Regions from separate parts of the Brevibacillus sp. TJ4 genome, predicted to be linked through region 3. Evidence: predicted binding sites of a transcription regulator. Region 3 holds the regulator's gene; each other region holds the start of a gene.
The links. Region 3 encodes LexA, which represses DNA repair genes until DNA is damaged. Its sites were predicted from a motif close to CGAACATATGTTCG; they were not measured.
Positions count from the first base shown of each region.

Region 1: ACAF76_RS06280 (WYL domain-containing protein) is a predicted target of LexA. The motif match lies at 1,686-1,699, and genes of this name have one in related genera.
Region 2: ACAF76_RS07665 (YolD-like family protein) is a predicted target of LexA. The motif match lies at 1,965-1,978, and genes of this name have one in related genera.
Region 4: ACAF76_RS07465 (DNA polymerase IV) is a predicted target of LexA. The motif match lies at 1,721-1,734, and genes of this name have one in related genera.

Region 1 is NZ_CP185865.1:1,315,631-1,320,008, forward strand. It holds gene ACAF76_RS06270 (DUF2935 domain-containing protein) at 172-978, opposite strand; gene ACAF76_RS06275 (hypothetical protein) at 1,076-1,384, opposite strand; gene ACAF76_RS06280 (WYL domain-containing protein) at 1,741-1,956, shown strand; gene ACAF76_RS06285 (LysE family translocator) at 1,986-2,612, opposite strand; gene ACAF76_RS06290 (class I SAM-dependent methyltransferase) at 2,632-3,405, opposite strand; gene ACAF76_RS06295 (hydroxymethylglutaryl-CoA lyase) at 3,449-4,342, opposite strand; gene ACAF76_RS06300 (GntR family transcriptional regulator) at 4,355-4,378, opposite strand, start outside.
Region 2 is NZ_CP185865.1:1,596,494-1,600,871, forward strand. It holds gene ACAF76_RS07650 (4-carboxy-4-hydroxy-2-oxoadipate aldolase/oxaloacetate decarboxylase) at 1-110, shown strand, start outside; gene ACAF76_RS07655 (SDR family NAD(P)-dependent oxidoreductase) at 111-872, shown strand; gene ACAF76_RS07660 (FadR/GntR family transcriptional regulator) at 1,132-1,875, shown strand; gene ACAF76_RS07665 (YolD-like family protein) at 1,999-2,343, shown strand; gene ACAF76_RS07670 (hypothetical protein) at 2,589-2,870, shown strand; gene ACAF76_RS07675 (NucA/NucB deoxyribonuclease domain-containing protein) at 2,983-3,357, opposite strand; gene ACAF76_RS07680 (amidohydrolase) at 3,629-4,378, shown strand, end outside.
Region 3 is NZ_CP185865.1:1,907,459-1,911,836, reverse strand. It holds gene crcB (fluoride efflux transporter CrcB) at 1-317, opposite strand, end outside; gene ACAF76_RS09320 (winged helix-turn-helix transcriptional regulator) at 347-763, opposite strand; gene ACAF76_RS09315 (DJ-1/PfpI family protein) at 904-1,425, shown strand; gene ACAF76_RS09310 (DUF896 domain-containing protein) at 1,559-1,756, opposite strand; gene ACAF76_RS09305 (LysM peptidoglycan-binding domain-containing protein) at 1,833-2,198, opposite strand; gene lexA (transcriptional repressor LexA) at 2,381-3,004, shown strand; gene ACAF76_RS09295 (DUF456 domain-containing protein) at 3,078-3,563, opposite strand.
Region 4 is NZ_CP185865.1:1,556,285-1,560,662, reverse strand. It holds gene ACAF76_RS07470 (hypothetical protein) at 18-422, opposite strand; gene ACAF76_RS07465 (DNA polymerase IV) at 419-1,666, opposite strand; gene ACAF76_RS07460 (hypothetical protein) at 1,888-3,393, opposite strand; gene ACAF76_RS07455 (PTS mannitol transporter subunit IICBA) at 3,612-4,378, shown strand, end outside.

The DNA of each region.
Region 1 (4,378 bases), 590 kb from region 3:
ATTGAAAAAACAAAAAAGCTACCATGCATGGCAGCTCTTCGCGACATTGATTCATTCGATTTTTTTGCATCAGGCAGTTTTTGCGTGTATCCTGCATCGACGTGCCAAAAGACGGATTTTTCATCTTCTACCATTATTATAGCACGTTTTCAGGGCGCGTGTCCGCTCTGTTTATTCCACCCTTGGTCTGGTCGGGTAGCAGTCCGGCACGGTGACGTCGGAGACCTCGGATAATTTCATCAGGTAGTAGCATTCTTCGCGTGACATGTGATCGGCCATCAAGGGGGTGAGTACGCCCAACAGTTCGTTGCTCATCCGCATTTCTTCCAATTCGTGCAGGAATCCCTGGAACAGCTTGATCTCCATTTCGGTCTGGTGATGGAAGCGCGACAGAGCGGGGAAATGCTGCAGGTTCGTACGCAGGTAGCCAGCCAGTTCGACTGCCTTGATGAAGAAATGTTCGAATTGAGTCGTGAACCGTTTGCTCTTTTGCTGCGTGTCGTGTTCAACCATGTCGAGCAGAGCGGTGATCGTAGCAGCATGACCGGCTGCATCGGGGAGCCACAGGAGATGTATGTCGATCGGATGCTCGGGGGCAAGCGGTTTGCCTGACTGGAAGGCTTCGAGAATCCGCTGGTATTCCTCTAGCTCATTGACCATGTGGTTGAGAAACGTCGGAGAGAGGCTGAGCGAGATTTTTCCTACGAGATGTCTTTCCAGAAGATGCAGCTTGAATTCCCGCAGGTTTTCGACCTGCACGCACGCCCGATGGTGGAGATCGTACACTTCCTCAGGGGACAGTTGTTTACGCGCGTACTCCAGCAGGTCATCGAAAGCATTGATAAAGTAGTGCGCCCGTTCCACTTCGGCCTGTTCGTGGGGGCCGAGCGACTCAAAAATAAAGCGGCCGTGATCGCCGAGCACTTGCAACCAGAAACGGTGTTCAAACAGGATGTTTTCGCGTATGTCGTTATTCACCTTGTTCCCTCCTTGCTAACACTTCAGCATATGTCACGATGCCCAGAGAGGTGTGAGTGCTTTCCAAAAATTCACTTCACAGGGAGGTACTTTCTCATTAAAAAGGAAAAGCGAGTTCAATATTGCGTTCGCGATACAATTGTTCAGCGCGGCGCTTGATCCTGCTGCTCTCAAGAAAGCAAGTTGAGCAATCGCTGATTTGCGTCTCGCATTCATCGATAATAATCCAATGATACGACGGCTTGCCGCCATCCTCGTTTCGTTGCAGACGCAAGTAGTGGTCAACAATTTCCTGAAAAATGATGTCGTGGTGTCGCTTGGAATGAATGATATAACCGTTTTCTTTTTGGTAGTCCCATTGTTTTTGCTTGACGTTCATTTCGTACCCACATTCGGGACATTTCATGCTCGATCCCTCCATGAAGACAGACCCCGGTACTGTGCCTTATCGCGTGGTTAATGCCCAATGTAATGGTTCTCGTCGTCGGAAAACAAAATCTCAGAGCCCAACCAAATCACGGCGGCTATGATACATACGTATACCCATCTGGCGAACAGGGACTTCGAGTGAATGATACAGATCCACCCGGTCAATAGGGTCAAAAGGATAAACGCCATATGGAAGATCACTCCTTTTCTTCGAATACGCACCACAATGCTTTGCGGTTACAAATCCAAAAAATGGGGGAGTGATCCGACTTGAATTGCGAACGAATGTTTGGTTATAATACAAACAAATGTTCTTGTTCGGAGGCGAACATCATGGTAAAAGAGCTTCAGCGCGCAGTAAGCCGTCATCAGGATATACAAATCATCTACATGGGCAGCGCAGGCCAGACGACCCAGCGCACGATCCGGCCGCTTGCGATCAGCGGCGGCAAGCTGAAGGCGTACTGTCTTACGCGAAGGGCACCACGCGTTTTTCTCATCGACAACATTCTCGCCGTCCAGCTCGTCATCAATCAGCAAGTCGTCTGATGGCAATACGAGGCGCATCAGGACACAGGCTACCGGCTTTGCAGAGCTACCTTTACGCCCAGACCGATATAAATCGCACCTGCCATTTTGCCGCTCCAACGGCCGAGCCAGTTCAATCGCTTCGTGACTTTCCCAAGCAGAGTCATACTCAAGGCGATGCCGGTCGTATAGGTAATGCTCATCAGCACAAAAATCATGCCCAGCACCATGAACTGCACCAGCGCCGATCCTTGTTCGGGATGGACAAATTGCGGCAAAAACGCCAGGAAGAACAGTGCTGTTTTCGGATTGAGCACCTCGACGAGGATGGCTTGTCTGTACGTTTGCAATGGCGTGGCCGAGGCAGCTTTCGGAAGGGTCGGGTCAGCAGGTTTCTCCAGAATCGCCCGGATGCCAAGGTACACCAGGTAGGCTGCACCAGCATACTTGACGATGTTAAAGGCAGTCGCGGAGGTCACAAGAATTGCGGAAAGCCCGGCTGCGGCAAACAGGGTGTGGATAAAATCGCCCGTTGCAATCCCCAAGCCGGTCAGCATCCCTGCTTTTTTCCCGCCTTGCATTGTGCGGGTCGCGGTGAGCAGCACAGCAGGACCCGGTATCAAAAAAAGCCCCAGTACAATCACGACAAATGTAGTTAAGGTAGCAGCGGAGAACATGGAATATGCTCCTTCCCATTCATTCCTTTTCTGCGAGGACCATCCAACCGTCGATTTGCACGGAGCGGATCTCGCCGTTTTCAGTCTGGACCGAGAAGTAGTCCACGACAGGAGGCTCAGCGCTCAATACGTGGTCAATGACCGCTTGTACCTGTTCGTCGGACTCTGTCGTGCGGCGCACCCAGACGGGAAAATCGTATGTCTTTTTGCTGCTTTCTTCTTTCACGACGGCCAATCGGTTGTCCGCAAACCAGCCTTTCCATTCCGCGAGTGTATAGCAGCGGCCGTGGCTGTGATCGCGCAGCTTTTCCATCGTATTGACAAATTGGTCCAGCACCGGGTCCTGCGGCGCGACGTTGTCGATCAGCACGAATTTGCCGCCCGGCTTCAAGACCCGGCGGACTTCCTTGACAAAGCGGTCGGGATGCGGAAAATGATGGGCTGCGATCCGGCAGGTAACGAGATCGAAGACGCTATCGAGAAAGGGAAGCTCCTCGGCATCGGCTACCACGTAAGCGATGTTGTCGCAGCTTGGGGCCAAATGGTTGCGTGCCGTTGCGAGCATTTCCCGTGTCAGGTCTGTTGAGAAAACCTGCTGCACGTACGGGGACAAGGTTTTGGCGACATGTCCGCCGCCTGTCGCCACATCGAGCGCAGTCCAGTCGCTTTGCGGCTGCAGCCACTCCACCATTGTCTGCAAGTCACTGCCTTTTGCATGAGAGACGCTGGTTACGTACTTTTCCGCATTTTTGGCAAATTGCTGCTTCACTTTGTCCTTGATCTGTTCTTCCATTATACATCTCTCCTTTTGTTTGTTTCCCGTATCTGCAAGATCGTCAGCGATTTTTCTGAATCCCCGCTTTGAGCATCATTCCGTCGAGCGGGCGACCGATTATGCGTTCCATCCAGGCTGCTGTTTCCAGCAGTTTCGGCAGATTCGTGCCCGTATCGAGGTTCATTCCGCAGAACATGTTCACCATGTCTTCGGTGCATACATTGCCTACTGCTTTCGGTGCAAACGGGCATCCCCCCAGCCCGCCGAGGGAGGCGTCAAAGCGCCGTACCCCTGCCTGGTAGCCGGCGAGCACATTGGCAAGACCAAGACCGCGAGTGTTGTGAAAATGCAGTCCCAATGACAAGGAGCTGCCAAATGCAGTAGAAAAGGCTCCCACGATCTGTTGAACCTGCAGCGGATTGGCCATTCCCGTCGTGTCCGCGAGTGTGAGCGCGGTGCATCCGGCTTGCAAAAATCTCTCCGCCACTCTTGTCACTGTCGCCAGCGGCACGTCTCCTTCAAAGGGACAGCCAAATGCAGTGCCGAGGACACCCACGACGTCCTTGCCGGATTGCCTGCCTTCCTGGATCACCGGCGTCAGTTCAGCGACAGCCTGCTCGACCGTCCGTTTCACGTTGCGCTGATTAAACGTGTCACTCGTCGTCGTCACGACATGCAGCACATCTACGTCCGTTTGCAGCGCGCGCTCCAGACCGGAACGGCTCAAGACAAGCCCCGCGTAGCGTACGTCTTTTCGCTTTGGCAAGAGCGAAAGCACAACTTCGGCATCCGCCATTTGCGGGACAACCCTTGGATTGACAAAGGATACGGCTTCGATGTAGCGAATCCCGGAGTCGATCAAGCGTGCGATCATGTCTGCCTTGGTCTGGGCTGACAGGAGAGTGGCTTCGTTTTGCAAGCCGTCTCTTGGCCCCACTTCACAAACCTCAATCATCTGCCTGCCTCCCTATTCTGGGGATTCCTTTTCGTC
Region 2 (4,378 bases), 310 kb from region 3:
AGCGCCTCGCCAATGGCGAACTCGGGCTGGATATATACGGTCTGCGGGAAAAACTGCGCTCACTCGGCGTTGTGTATGTAGATCACCACACGGACAAGGTGGAACGATAAATGAAGCGTGGCAATCAGATTAGTTGGGTTACCGGAGCGGCGGGCGGCATCGGACGGGCCATCAGTGAAAAGCTGGTGGAGCAAGGCAGCCATCTGATTATTAGCGACCTGCACGCAGACGGACTGCAGCGACTGGCGGAACAGCTTTCTACCTCCGGCTTAGAAGTTTTGGCTCTCCCGCTGGATGTGTCGGACCCGTATGCGGTGGCGGAGGGGTCACAGTACATAAAGAGGCACTTCGGCACATTGCATCATCTCATCAACAACGCTGGCATCTCTCCCAAAGCGGCGAACGGACCGATTCCCTTTCAGGACATTTCCCTTGAGGAGTGGAACCGGGTGATCGCTGTCAACCTGACAGGGCCTTTTCTTTGCAGCAAAGCCGCACTGGAGATGATGGTGGAAAACGGGACGGGTTCGATCGTCAATATTTGCTCGCAAGCGGCCCGCACGCACAGTCCGGTTACTTCCGCGCATTATGCAGCCAGCAAATCAGGGCTGTTGGGGTTGAGCCGCAAGCTCGCCGGCGAGTACGGTCCCTCAGGCATCCGCGTCAATGTAGTCATCCCGGGGCGGATTGACACGCCGATGACGCAGAGTGTGGATGAGGAGTTGAGTCGCCAGGCGGCACTGCGGACACCGCTGCGGCGTATTGGCCAGCCCCATGAAGTAGCCAATGCCGTCGCCTTCCTCGTCTCGGATCAGGCAAGCTATATCAATGGAGCCGTTTTGGATGTCAACGGCGGGAGCCTGATGCTGTAGCGAATATCATACGTATAGCCGACACGACAGTGGCTGCTCCGGGCGACAGGTTCGCCGGGCAGACCGCTGTTGTCTTTTTTGTGCAGGTTTGACAATCAACTTATTACATTATAATATTACCAAATGATAGGGTATCGGGCTTTTCTCCGCCCAGAAAATGAATGGCGCGTATTTTGGAACCACGATGACGCTCGTCCGTCATTACGATAGATCAGCCTGTCCATCGTCAAAACATTCCGACAGAAAAAGGAGCCTCTGTATGTCACTACAAAACCTAAGCGACCAGTTACTGCATGAGTTGGGTCGTCAGATCGTTCATGGCGTCTTGCAGCCGGGGCAATCGCTCCCCAAGGTGGAAGACCTCAGTGCCATGAAAGGAGTAAGCCGTACCGTTGTACGTGAGGTGTTAAAAAGTTTGGCTGCACGCCGGCTCATTGAATCGACGACAAAAATTGGCACAAGAGTCTGTCCGCGCTCGAATTGGCAATGGTGGGACCGGGATGTCCTGACCTGGGCATCCGAAGTCGAGGACAACCACGCGTTTTTGACGAATCTGACGGAGGTCAGACTGGCGCTGGAGCCAGCCGCGATGGAATTGGCTGCGCGCAATGCGACGGAGCAGGACATTCAGCATATCCAGGAATGTTTTGAGCGGCTGCAAGCCTCGCTTGACGATGAAGAAGAGTGGGTGAAGGCCGACTACGACTTCCATCTCAGCTTGATCCAGGCGTCCAACAACGAACTGATCATCAGCTTGCTGCAGACGTTGCGGCTGGCGCTGGAGCGAAGCCGCCATACGACCTTTCATGCCATCAGGCAAAGTCCGGCAGAGCCTTTTCCAGGACCGAATGAAGAGATTCTGGATCGGCACAGGGCGGTCATGCAGGCGATCTGTGACAAGGACGGGGCGCTTGCCCGCCAAAAAATGTACGAACTGCTCACCCGCGTCTCCCAGTTGATCACGACGAATCAGCAAGGAAAAACGAAGAAAAGCAAATACTAGGCCTGTCTCCCCCTCCCTCTGCTGGCAGTATCCGCCAACCGGAGGGTATTTTGTTGCTGTTGATAAAACAGCAACAGCGGCATATAATAAGAACATAAGTTCGCTTGTAAAGAAGGGGAGCATATGCCAAGCAAAAAGGATGATCTGTTCGCCTCGATGCGTTTTGTCTTGCCCGAGCAAAAAGAGGCCTACCTGGAGTATGTGGCGGATTTGCAATTGATCCCGCAGCCTCTGCTGGAAGCCGATGAGATCGAGGAAATCCAGCAGACGATCCGCGAGAGCATCCATTTCGGCCAGGCGATTCGCGTGAGCTGGTGGAGACGGACAAAGGGTGAGCTCGGCGTCGCCGAAGAAGCGTGGGGCTGGGTGCGCAAAATCGATCCCTACCAGGGGCAAATCAAGCTGGTCCATGACGAAGAGGTGCACTGGATCAAGCTGGATCAACTGCTGCGGGTACAGACCGTCTAGGCAGCCGTCAAGAAAATACTGGACACCGCCTCATTTTGCCGGGGCAAGCCGCAAAAAACAACGTGCCGCGGTGAAAGTGCCCCGCGCGATCACGAGGCGCCATGAGGAAAGCAAAAATTGAACAAAATCAGCGCTTTTTCGCGTAATCCGGCTTACTGTGGATTTTGCCGGAAAGGGTGTTTCCTTGTATCGTTAGGGTATCTTTTTCATACAGATAGCTGATGATAGGACAAAGGAGATTGTACATGCTCGCACAGGAAATGGGTGTCATTTTCACCAAGCACGCCGATTTGATTACTTCCAAATGCTGGGCGGAATTTTTGCGACAACTGGAAGGCAAAGGGTTGTACTTGGTCATTGAGACGGATACGGTGGGACGGGTGATGAGTCCGTTGGGCGGTCTGATGCCGATGCCGTCAAAAGAAGAGACGCTCCATATTATGACCGAAGACGATTTGCGGCAGCGGGGATTGCCGCCGGGACACCACATCGTAAACCGACGTACAGAAAAGAACGGCATCTCGTAAGCGACTGTGATGCCACACGAATAAACCCCCTCTCGCAAAAAACGTGCGCGGAGGGGGTTTTTGTCGTGTTTGCGGGATCAGGACGGCCCGCTTTTTGTGTCAGGAAAAGACGTTACTCATTGACGACGAAGCGCACCCGCGTGCCATCCGGGTAATCCTCCAGTTGATTGGAGACCCATGCTCCGGCCCCCCGGTTGTCGGAGGGATCGATATAGGAGACGCTTGCGCCTTCTCCTCCTTCCGCACACATCGCCATCGGCCACTCGTCACGGTCATAACCGGGTTTGGTCGGGATGCCGCGCAGCGATTCATCGCGGTTTTCTTCGGCTCCGCTGCGGTCGATTGTGCATACTTCAGAATGACCCTTGGCAATCGCTTCGCGAATATGCGCGGCTGTCTCGGGATAGCGGTCAGCCGGGAATTCGAGCAGCAGCTCGGCCGTTGCCGCAGGAACATCCTGTAGGGGCGGCTGTTCCTGGCCAAACAGGTAGGAACAGATGGCGATCACGACAGCGATCAGGAAGACGAGCAGTTTGTTCGGTTGTTGTTTTCGCTTCTTTCGTTTCTTGCGCACGATTCGGTTCTCCTTATGTCCAACACAGTTGAAAATATTTTAGCTACTTTTTCCAATTATACGCAATTCGACAGCAGATGATCAAACTTTTCCTGTCGAGGAAGGAATATGACGGGCACGAGACAAATAAGAACAAGATGATCCCGGAACGCGTGACCGGAGGCTGGAGAAAAGGGGCGTAAGGATGAGCACAACGATTTTTACAAACGGCAAGATTTACACGGGGGACCCGGACCATCTGTTTGTGCAAGCAGTGGTCGTCAAGGATGGGCTGGTGCACGATCTGGGCAGCGATGCCGACATGCGGCTGCAATGGGGGAGAAGCGATGCCACGATCATCGACCTGCAAGGCCGGACGGCCACAGCCGGACTGATCGACAGCCATCTTCACCTGGGCTGGCTGGGAATGTCGTTTTTGCATTTGGACTTGCGGCAGGCAAGGTCAAAGGATGAGATGCTGGGGCTGATCAAGCAAAAGGCGGATGAGACGGCACCTGGAGAGTGGATCGTCGGGTTTGGCTGGGACGAAAATCTGTTCAAAGACGGACGGATTCCGACGATCGAGGAGCTGGACCGCGTGGCACCGCACTGTCCGATCAAGCTGTCACGCATTTGCGGACATGCCAACCTGGTGAACAGCAAAACCTTTGAAGTGATTGGCTACCATGAGGGAATCGCAGTGCCTGCCGGCGGCGTCGTCGAGCTCGATCCGGCGACCGGCAAACCGACGGGAATGTTGCTGGAAACAGCCTCCAACCTGGTCAAGCCGCACATCCCCAAACCGGACTACGACAAGCACAAGAACGCACTGCGCCACTCTATCCGCTATGCGCTGGAGCACGGGCTGACCGGGGCGCACACCGAAGATTTGCGGGAACTGGGTGGGCTTGCGAGAACCTACCGGCTCTACGACGAGCTGATCAACCAGGAGGGC
Region 3 (4,378 bases):
CCGACGACCACACTGGCTGCCAGGTACAGGAACCCTCTCCCGAACTGTCCTTCCCCCCAGAACGTCACTACCTCCAAGGATAAAGTCGAGAAGGTCGTAAATCCTCCCATTACGCCCGTTGCAAAAAGAAGGTACAGTTCAGGTGCAAACATGCCCCGCTCTTTGCCCCACACCGCAAGCACGCCGATCAAAAACGAGCCAATGACATTCGCCAGCCACGTCCCAAGCGGCCACCCCGCCTGATTGGCCAGCAGCGCAAGGGCATAGCGAAACAGCGATCCCACCGCCCCACCGGTTGCAACCGCGATCCAGCTCACATCGTTCCTCCTCCTCGTCTTGCATTGTATTATTTCTGCACGCCAGTAGCGGTACAGGAACCTGCGCAGGCAGCCTCATACTCTTCGCCTTTTAGCGACTCCAGCCTTTTCTTTCCCCATTCGTACATCATTTCCACGATCGGCAATAGCGTCATGCCCAGTTCGGTCAAGGAATACTCGACTCTGGGCGGAACTTCGGGATACACCTCTCTGTGCACGATCCCGTCCTCCATCAATTCACGCAACTGATTGGTCAGCATTTTATGCGATATTTTCGGGAACAAGCGCTGCAGGTCGCGGAACCGATGCGGCCCTTCTACCCCCAGATGCCACAGGATCACGACCTTCCACTTGCCGCTGATGACCGATAGCGTAAGTTCCTTTTCGCAATGGTAATCGCCATTTTGAATTTTCTCTTTAATTTCTTTTCGCAACGTATCCGCCATGCAGGTCGCACCTCCTTCGCCAATAGTAACATTTTTGTAACCACCGTACAAAAATGTGCGTTCTTCACAGCCTGTCCACTTCGGTATAGCATAGGTAATGCAAAAACTTTGAATCTGAACCAGACAAGGGAGGTCTTTTTATGAATAAAAAAGCACTGCTCATTATCCCGCCGGATCGTTTTAATGAGGATGAATTGAATCATCCGAAAGAAGAGCTGGAAAAGGCAGGCGTCACGGTAACGGTCGCCAGCACCAAAACGGGTGAAATTACAGGCGACAATGCCGGTGTAGCGACTGCTGAAGTAGTCTTCTCCGAAGTAACTGCCAGCGACTACGATGTGGTAGCCGTGATCGGCGGCTCCGGAACGATCGATTACCTGTGGGGCAATGAAGAGCTGATCCAATACTTGAAGCAGGCGTACGAGAAAAACATCCTCGTCAGCGGCATCTGCGCCGGTTCCGTAGTAGTCGCAAAAACAGGACTGCTCTCCGGTCGCCAAGGCACCTGCTACCCTGTAGACGTGATGATTGACGAATTGAAAGCAAACAACGTCGAGTACCTCGTCCAACACGTCGTCAAGTACGATGATGTCATCACAAGCGATGGACCAGAAGGCGCAAGAGAATTTGGACAAAGCCTTGTCGAAGCGCTGAGCAAATAACGCATCGACAGATCACACATCATTTGGCCACCTTTTCGCAAGGTGGCTTTTTCATGATTACAGGACGGAAAAAGACATCCGAGCTTGCGAGCCAGGATGCCAGTCCATGCAACATTCGATCTATGCCTTTCTTTTAATGCTTCGGCCCCTTCTCGTCGAGGTCCTCCACATAGCGAATCGAGTCCAAATTTGCTTTCAAAGAATGCTTTACTGCGTCGATATACTTTTGGCGAAGCTGCTTCTGCTCGCTTTTCTCTTCCTCTGTCAAACCCGCTTCGCGAGATTTTTTCGCCAGTTCATTGATTCGTTTGATTTCCGCGTCAGTTACCACTGCCGGTTCCTCCTGCCTCTGTACTAATGCGCTCTATTATACCACATGAGGCAAGCCGTGCAAGCGCGCGAGCACATTACCCCAGCGGGATGCGCAGCGTCTGACCAGGGTAGATGATGACCTCATCGAGGCCGTTGATCTCCTTGATCTTTTCCACCAGTTCCGGAACATCCGGGTTGGCATCATTTTTGTAGAGGTTGGCCAGCTTCCACAAACTGTCTCCCTGAACGACTGTCACTTCCATAACAGACTCAGCCTGCACCGGTGCTTCAGGCAGGTCGACAGAGCCCTTTGCGGAAGATGCAAACACCAGTTCTGTCAGCAAGTAAAAAAAGAGAGCGAATGAGAGCAAAAACAAAATGGCTTGTCCACGTGTAATCCCAAGGCGACCCCGACGTCCTTCCTTCTTGTCCAACCCGCTGTTCGAGCGTACTCCGTTCATCGATAACCCCTCCTGCAAACATACGTTCTATTCGTTGTCATAATCATATATGCGAACATACGTTCATGTCAAGCGGTTTTTCCGATCTGATTTTTTCGAGAAAAAACGAACTTATGTTTGTCGAACGCAAGATCCCATGGTATAATATAGAAAACATGTTCGAGAAAATTGAGGTGTCCCCCATGTCCAAATTATCCAATAGGCAGCAGGCCATCATTGACTTTATTCGCAAGGAAGTACGCGACAAAGGGTATCCCCCTTCCGTCCGGGAAATCGGCGAAGCTGTCGGCCTGGCATCCAGCTCGACTGTTCACGGCCATCTGGCTCGTCTGGAAAAAAAGGGCCTGATTCGCCGCGACCCGACCAAGCCGCGTGCCATTGAACTGCTCTCCGAAGAAGATCGTTTCCAGGAAAGCTTTGAAGACCTCGTCGTTCGTGTACCTGTCATCGGGAAAGTCACTGCCGGTCTTCCGATCACGGCGATCGAAGACGTGGAAGAGTACTTCCCACTGCCAGAGAACATCGTCACGTCGGACAAGGTGTACATGCTCCGCGTATCCGGCAACAGTATGATTGAAGCGGGAATTCTCGATGGTGACTACGTCATCGTCCGCCAGCAAAGCGTCGCCAACAACGGCGATATCGTCGTGGCGATGACCGAGGACGACGAAGCGACCGTAAAGCGCTTTTTCAAAGAGAAAAACCACTTCCGTCTCCAACCGGAAAATGCGACGATGGAGCCGATCATCCTCGAGTCAGTCACGATTCTCGGAAAAGTGATTGGCGTATATCGGCTGCTTCACTAGTCACATGCTACATAAAAAACGCCAGTACCCTCTCGTACCATGAGGATACCGGCGTTTTTTCTCTTGGGATCGGCTAGATTGCCAGGAAGAACCAGATAATCATTGCAATTTGCAGCACGACCTTCACCACAGCACTTCCCAGGAATCCGAGCAAAGAGCCAAAGCCTGCTTTGATCGCCCGCTCCAATGGTTGGTTCTGTACGAACAATTCCACCAGGACTACGAATACAAACGGCAGGATAATCATGCCAAAAGGGGGGAAGATGAAAATCCCCAGGATGATCCCCAAAACCGCAGCAAAAGATGACCATTTTGAGCCGCCGTACCGTTTGACGAAATACATATTGGTCAAAAAGTCAGCGCCGAACAACAATACGCTTAATCCAACCATCCCCCACCAGAAAGAGGCTGGCAAGCCTGCCCCCGGGTCCGCCACAAAAAAATGGTACAGCAAAAAGCCGGCCCATAACAGAATCGTATCGGGAATAACGGGCAAGAAAATCCCGGCAATACTTAATGCAAACAACGCGACGATGACGATCCACAGCAAGATATCCATGCGTTTCCCTCCTCTCTTGAATACTACGAATGATTTGCAAAATCGTTGCAAACGTCTACTGCCGCTTCATCAGCTTGGTCATTTTTCGCTTCTTGTACACCTGCCTGTCCATCTGTAGGGCGTGAAATGCCTTTTGCCTGCAATAACCTCACCAAGTTGTTCTCCACAGGGTCATTCACGGAAGTGCCAACCTGATTTGGCGACATTTTTACCGCGGCTCTCGATCCAGTCTCCGCAACCTACTTGCTCACCTTTCCGTTTACACATCGTGTGTTTTTAAATCGAAGTTGAACGAATGAAAATGGGCAAGCTACCTCAACTATTACCCAAGCACGATCCTTTTCCTGGAATAATCTGTACAAACTAGTAAGGGTGGTGTAATGAAGTTGGGTAAATTTTCGTTCGCAGGATCTTTTAGTTATCGGAACGCTGGGAAAAAGTTTATCCTTTTTGTCCCGAAAGGAGTAGGCGGAACATTCGCAATCTCAAACAACAGCAAAAATTCTTTTTGGCTTATTCTGGATGGCGTGAAGGAGTTTCGCGTGAAGCCGTTCAGTATAGCCAGAATTTTCATTTCATCGCCAGGATTTCCAACGAGAATATCCATTCAAACACGTGGAGCAGCCAAGGGCTCTTTTATCTACCAACAAAAATAAAGGAGAGGTCCGCTTATCCAGCGGACTTTTTTATTGCCGGTGTGTGAATTGCACCTGGCGCCAATTTAGTTTTCGTGATTCCCCATCCTTTGTATTGATTTGTTGAAATCATATCCAAACATTATTCAATGAAGAAAAAATGAATTGGTGGGATTTGCA
Region 4 (4,378 bases), 350 kb from region 3:
TTTCGCGAAGATTTCGCTCAGGTCGCCTGCTCTCCCGCCCGCTGTCCTGCCCGGACGACCCACAGGCGGATTAGCTCCTGGCACTCCGCCCGCAGGATTTCAATCGAATAGGCCGCCTCGCGCAAGTAGCCGCGCTGCCGGTACTGCACGACGTACAGATGCTCCTGCCGTCGTGCGCTGACCACGTAGCAGCCCTGTTGGCGCAAAAGGCGGCGAATCTGGTGGTGCTGCCGCTCCGCCCAGCGCGACAGCTCCTGAAAGAAGCAGTCGTAGGAAAGCGAGAGCTTCAGCGGCACGCTGCACACCCGTTCCAGATCGACCATGGCGACGCGAAACAAAATGCCAAACAAGATATACCGGCGTACCAGTTCCTGTTCACGCAGACACTCTTGTTGCTCAATCGGCAGCTCCGGTTTGCTCACTTGTAGTGGCCTCCGATCTTGCGGGCGCGCTCCTTGGCCTGCCCCGCGCCAAGCACGGAGGCAGCCCGCAGAATCGCGTCATGGCCGTATTTGGCGCGAATCGCATCCATCGCCTGGGCCAACGAGCGCCGCTTCGGCTGATCCGTGAACAGATTGAGCTGCAGCACATTGTCGGGGACGAGCTGCTCCAGACTTACCCCGACGCTGCGGACTGGTGTGCCCTGCCAGTGCTGCTCAAACAGGCGGCAGGCCGCTTCATACAGCTCCATCCCGTCATTGGTCTGCTCGGCCAGCTTCAACTGGCGTCCAAAGCCGACCGGAGCGCCAAAATCAGCGCCGCGACAGCCGACAGTGACGACCGAGCCCATCAGTTGCTTGCTCCGCGCCCGGCGGCACACTTCCTCGCACAACTCCAGCAGCACCACCTTGATCTCCGCCGCCGTATGGTAATCGCGCGGCAGTGTCATGTGGTGGCCGATTCCTTTCTGCGTATCATGGGCATGCGGCGACACCGGGGAATCGTCCAGTCCGTGTGCCGTTCGCCACAGCACTTCCCCGTTCACGCCCCAGCGCTTGCTCATCACCGCCGGGGACAGCGCCGCCAACTGCCCGATCTGGTATACGCCCATGCGGTGAAAATGCCGCTTCATCCGCGACCCCACCCCGAACAGCTTTTCAATCGGCAGCTTCCACAGCGTCTCCGCCAGCTCCTCCCGCTTGAGCCAAAAAACTCCGCCCTCCTGCTTCTTGGCGAAGTTGTCGCACGCCATTTTCGCCAGAACCTTGTTCTCTCCGATGCCGACACGGCAGTTGACCCCGGTTTCCATCCAGACGCGCTGGCGAATTTGCGCGGCCATCTGGTACACGTCGCCGCCAAACAGGTGGATGCTGCCTGTCACATCCAGGAACTGCTCGTCGACGGAGTACGGTTCCACCTTGTCGGTAAACGAATGAAAAATTCCCGTAATCTGCAACGAAGTGCGCAGGTAGGTTTCCATGCGCGGACGCACGACGACGAGATGGCGGCACTTTTGCTGGGCCTGCCACAGCGCTTCTGCCGTGACGATGCCGTACGTTTTGGCGATCGGACAGGCGGCCAGAATGACGCCGCTGCGCCTCTCGGGATCTCCGGCGACGACGATCGGCTTCTCCCGCAAGTGCGGGTTGGCAGCTTTCTCGATGCTGGCGTAAAAACTTTGCATGTCAATCAGAAAAACTATCCGCTTGTTGTTTTCGCTGGCCATCCTGGACCATCCCCCAAACAGAACGTCTGTTCTCTTTTCTTATCCGTAGTATAGCAAACAAATGTTCCTATTATACATTGTATTTTTTTCCATCCAGACAGGTGCCAGGTCCAGGCGGTAAAACGAAAAGAAAAAAGCCTGGACAGACGCGGCTTTCGCACCCGACCAGACTTTGTTTGCTTGCGATTCCTTTTTGGCATAGCACACAGCAGCCGATCAGCCTATCCCGCCAGCTCCTGCTCCGTGCGAACATACAGCCACTTGCCATCGTCAGTGACGTTGAGCAGACGCAGACCGAACGGCAAGCCCGTAGCCAGCACACGCTCTTCACGGCGATCTACGTCGTACAAGGCAAGCGCATGTGTGCTCCAATCATCCGACTCCCAACGCGTAAGCGCCAACAGATGGCTGTCGGGCAACCAGATGCCATCGTTTCCGGACCATTCCATGACCAACTGCGATCCCTGATACAAACCGCCACCGAAGAACAACTGGTACATCCCGTCATCCGACTGCACATAGTCAGACCAGGCATCCTCTGGCACAGGCGGGTTCCAGCTCGTCACCGCTCCCGTCTTCCAATCGTAGCGCCAGCGCAACTCCGCCCAATCCCCTTCCGTTTTCAGCATCCGGAATGTAGCCTGCAGCCCGTCGTCAGCAAAGCGGATCGGCACAGGCGTATTGTGCAACTCGTCGATCGGGACTACTCCCTTCACGGCACCGCTCAGATGCTGGACGACCTTGCCCGCTTCCAGATCGTAAAGAAGGAAATCCAGATCCTGCTTCTGCTCCGGTTTGCCGACAGCCATCAGCAAATGGCGGTGGTCACGGCTGAAACTCGCTCCGTAGACATGGGCTTCGATCTGTACCCGCGAGACCCACTCGCTTTGCGGAGGCTCCCCTCCATCTGCCGGCCAGTTGTAAAAAAAGCCGCGGCGATCCGCCATGAAGTCGCCTTCCCCGGTGTACACCTGGAGCAGTTCTACCGGGTAGTCGGTCAGGCTGCCTTCCTGAAGGTCGTAGAGCGAATACAGCTTCGGATACAGCGCGTCGCACTCGCAGTAGTCGGTGAAGCGGCTGAGCAGCAGGTAGCGCGAATCCGGGCCAATCACATTCATGTTGTAATAGACGGAGAAGTCTGTCACCTTTTCACGCTCAGCCCCATCGACAGACATTTTCCACACCTGCTGAGGCATGATTGCAACAGCCCAAAAATCCGGCGTTTCCTCACCAAGCGACCTTCCCTTCGCCGTTTTTGCCCCGGTTACGTCAATGCGGTACTCCAGCCAACTGTCTTCCTTTGTAAATGGCCGGGGCAGCTCTGCCTGCAGATGAAGCTGCTGGTCGTGTACCCAGTGAAACCCCCACACCGGCTCGACGAAGTTCATCTCCCCGACTGCTCCCCGGGCATGTTCGCGGATCACCTTCTCCACGCTCTGCCGATCCATCGCTTCGCGGAAAAACAGCGTGTACGCCTGTGGCTCCGGCCCGACTACCGTGCGAATCGGCGACTGCAGGCGCGGCTCCTCCACCAGTCGAATGACCACGTCATGCTCCATGGCAGCGTAGTCATAGGGGAGTTCCGTCACCGGCGGCACCTGGTCCGACGTGGCTGGACCCGGTTCATTGCTGCCGGACGCCTGGGGTGATTCTGTCGCACTGCATCCCATCAATACAAAAAACAAGCAACTTACAAGTCCGAATAACGCAAACCGCGACAAGCGCATGCTGTCATCCCCTTTTTTTCCAGCTTACACCTCTTTATACAGACGTCATCCCCTCGGCAATGTTACAGCGGTAGGTGAAAAAAGGCGCTCCTGATCAAGAAAACCGCTGCGTACCGCTCGGGTGCTTTCCAGCCCTGTGTGAATGAAACCAAAAATGGTTCGAAATACTACATGCAACTGTATGATCCATATCTGTACGTTTTGACGAGGAGGTCGCCATGGAGAACGGGAAAGAAGACGTACGCGTACGGGTGCAGCGATTCGGCCGATTCCTGAGCGGGATGGTCATGCCCAATATCGGTGCCTTTATTGCCTGGGGACTTATTACTGCATTGTTTATTCCTACCGGGTGGATACCCAATGAACGATTGGCGGAACTGGTCGGGCCGATGATTACCTACCTCTTGCCCCTGTTGATCGGCTACACCGGCGGCAAAATGATCCACGACATCCGCGGCGGCGTGGTAGGTGCTGTGGCGACCATGGGCGTGATCGTCGGCAGCGAGATCACGATGTTTATCGGCGCCATGCTGATGGGACCTCTGGGCGGCTGGCTGATCAAAAAATTCGACCAGGCGATTGAGGGCAAAATCAAATCGGGATTCGAAATGCTCGTCAACAACTTCTCTGCCGGGATCATTGCGGCGATTTTGGCATTGCTCAGCTATACGATCATCGGTCCAGTCGTGCAATGGCTGAGCAACGCGCTGGCCTCGGGCGTGCAGGCGATTGTCGATGTCGGGCTCTTGCCTTTGGCCAACCTGATCATTGAGCCGGGCAAAATCCTGTTTTTGAACAATGCCATCAACCATGGAATTTTAAGCCCGATCGGCTTGCAGCAGGCAGCCGAGCTGGGACAGTCGATTTTCTTCCTGCTCGAGCCCAATCCCGGTCCGGGAGCGGGCGTGTTGCTGGCGTACTCGCTTTTCGCCAGAGGAAACGCGAAACAGTCTGCCCCGGGAGCCATCATCATTCACTTTCTGGG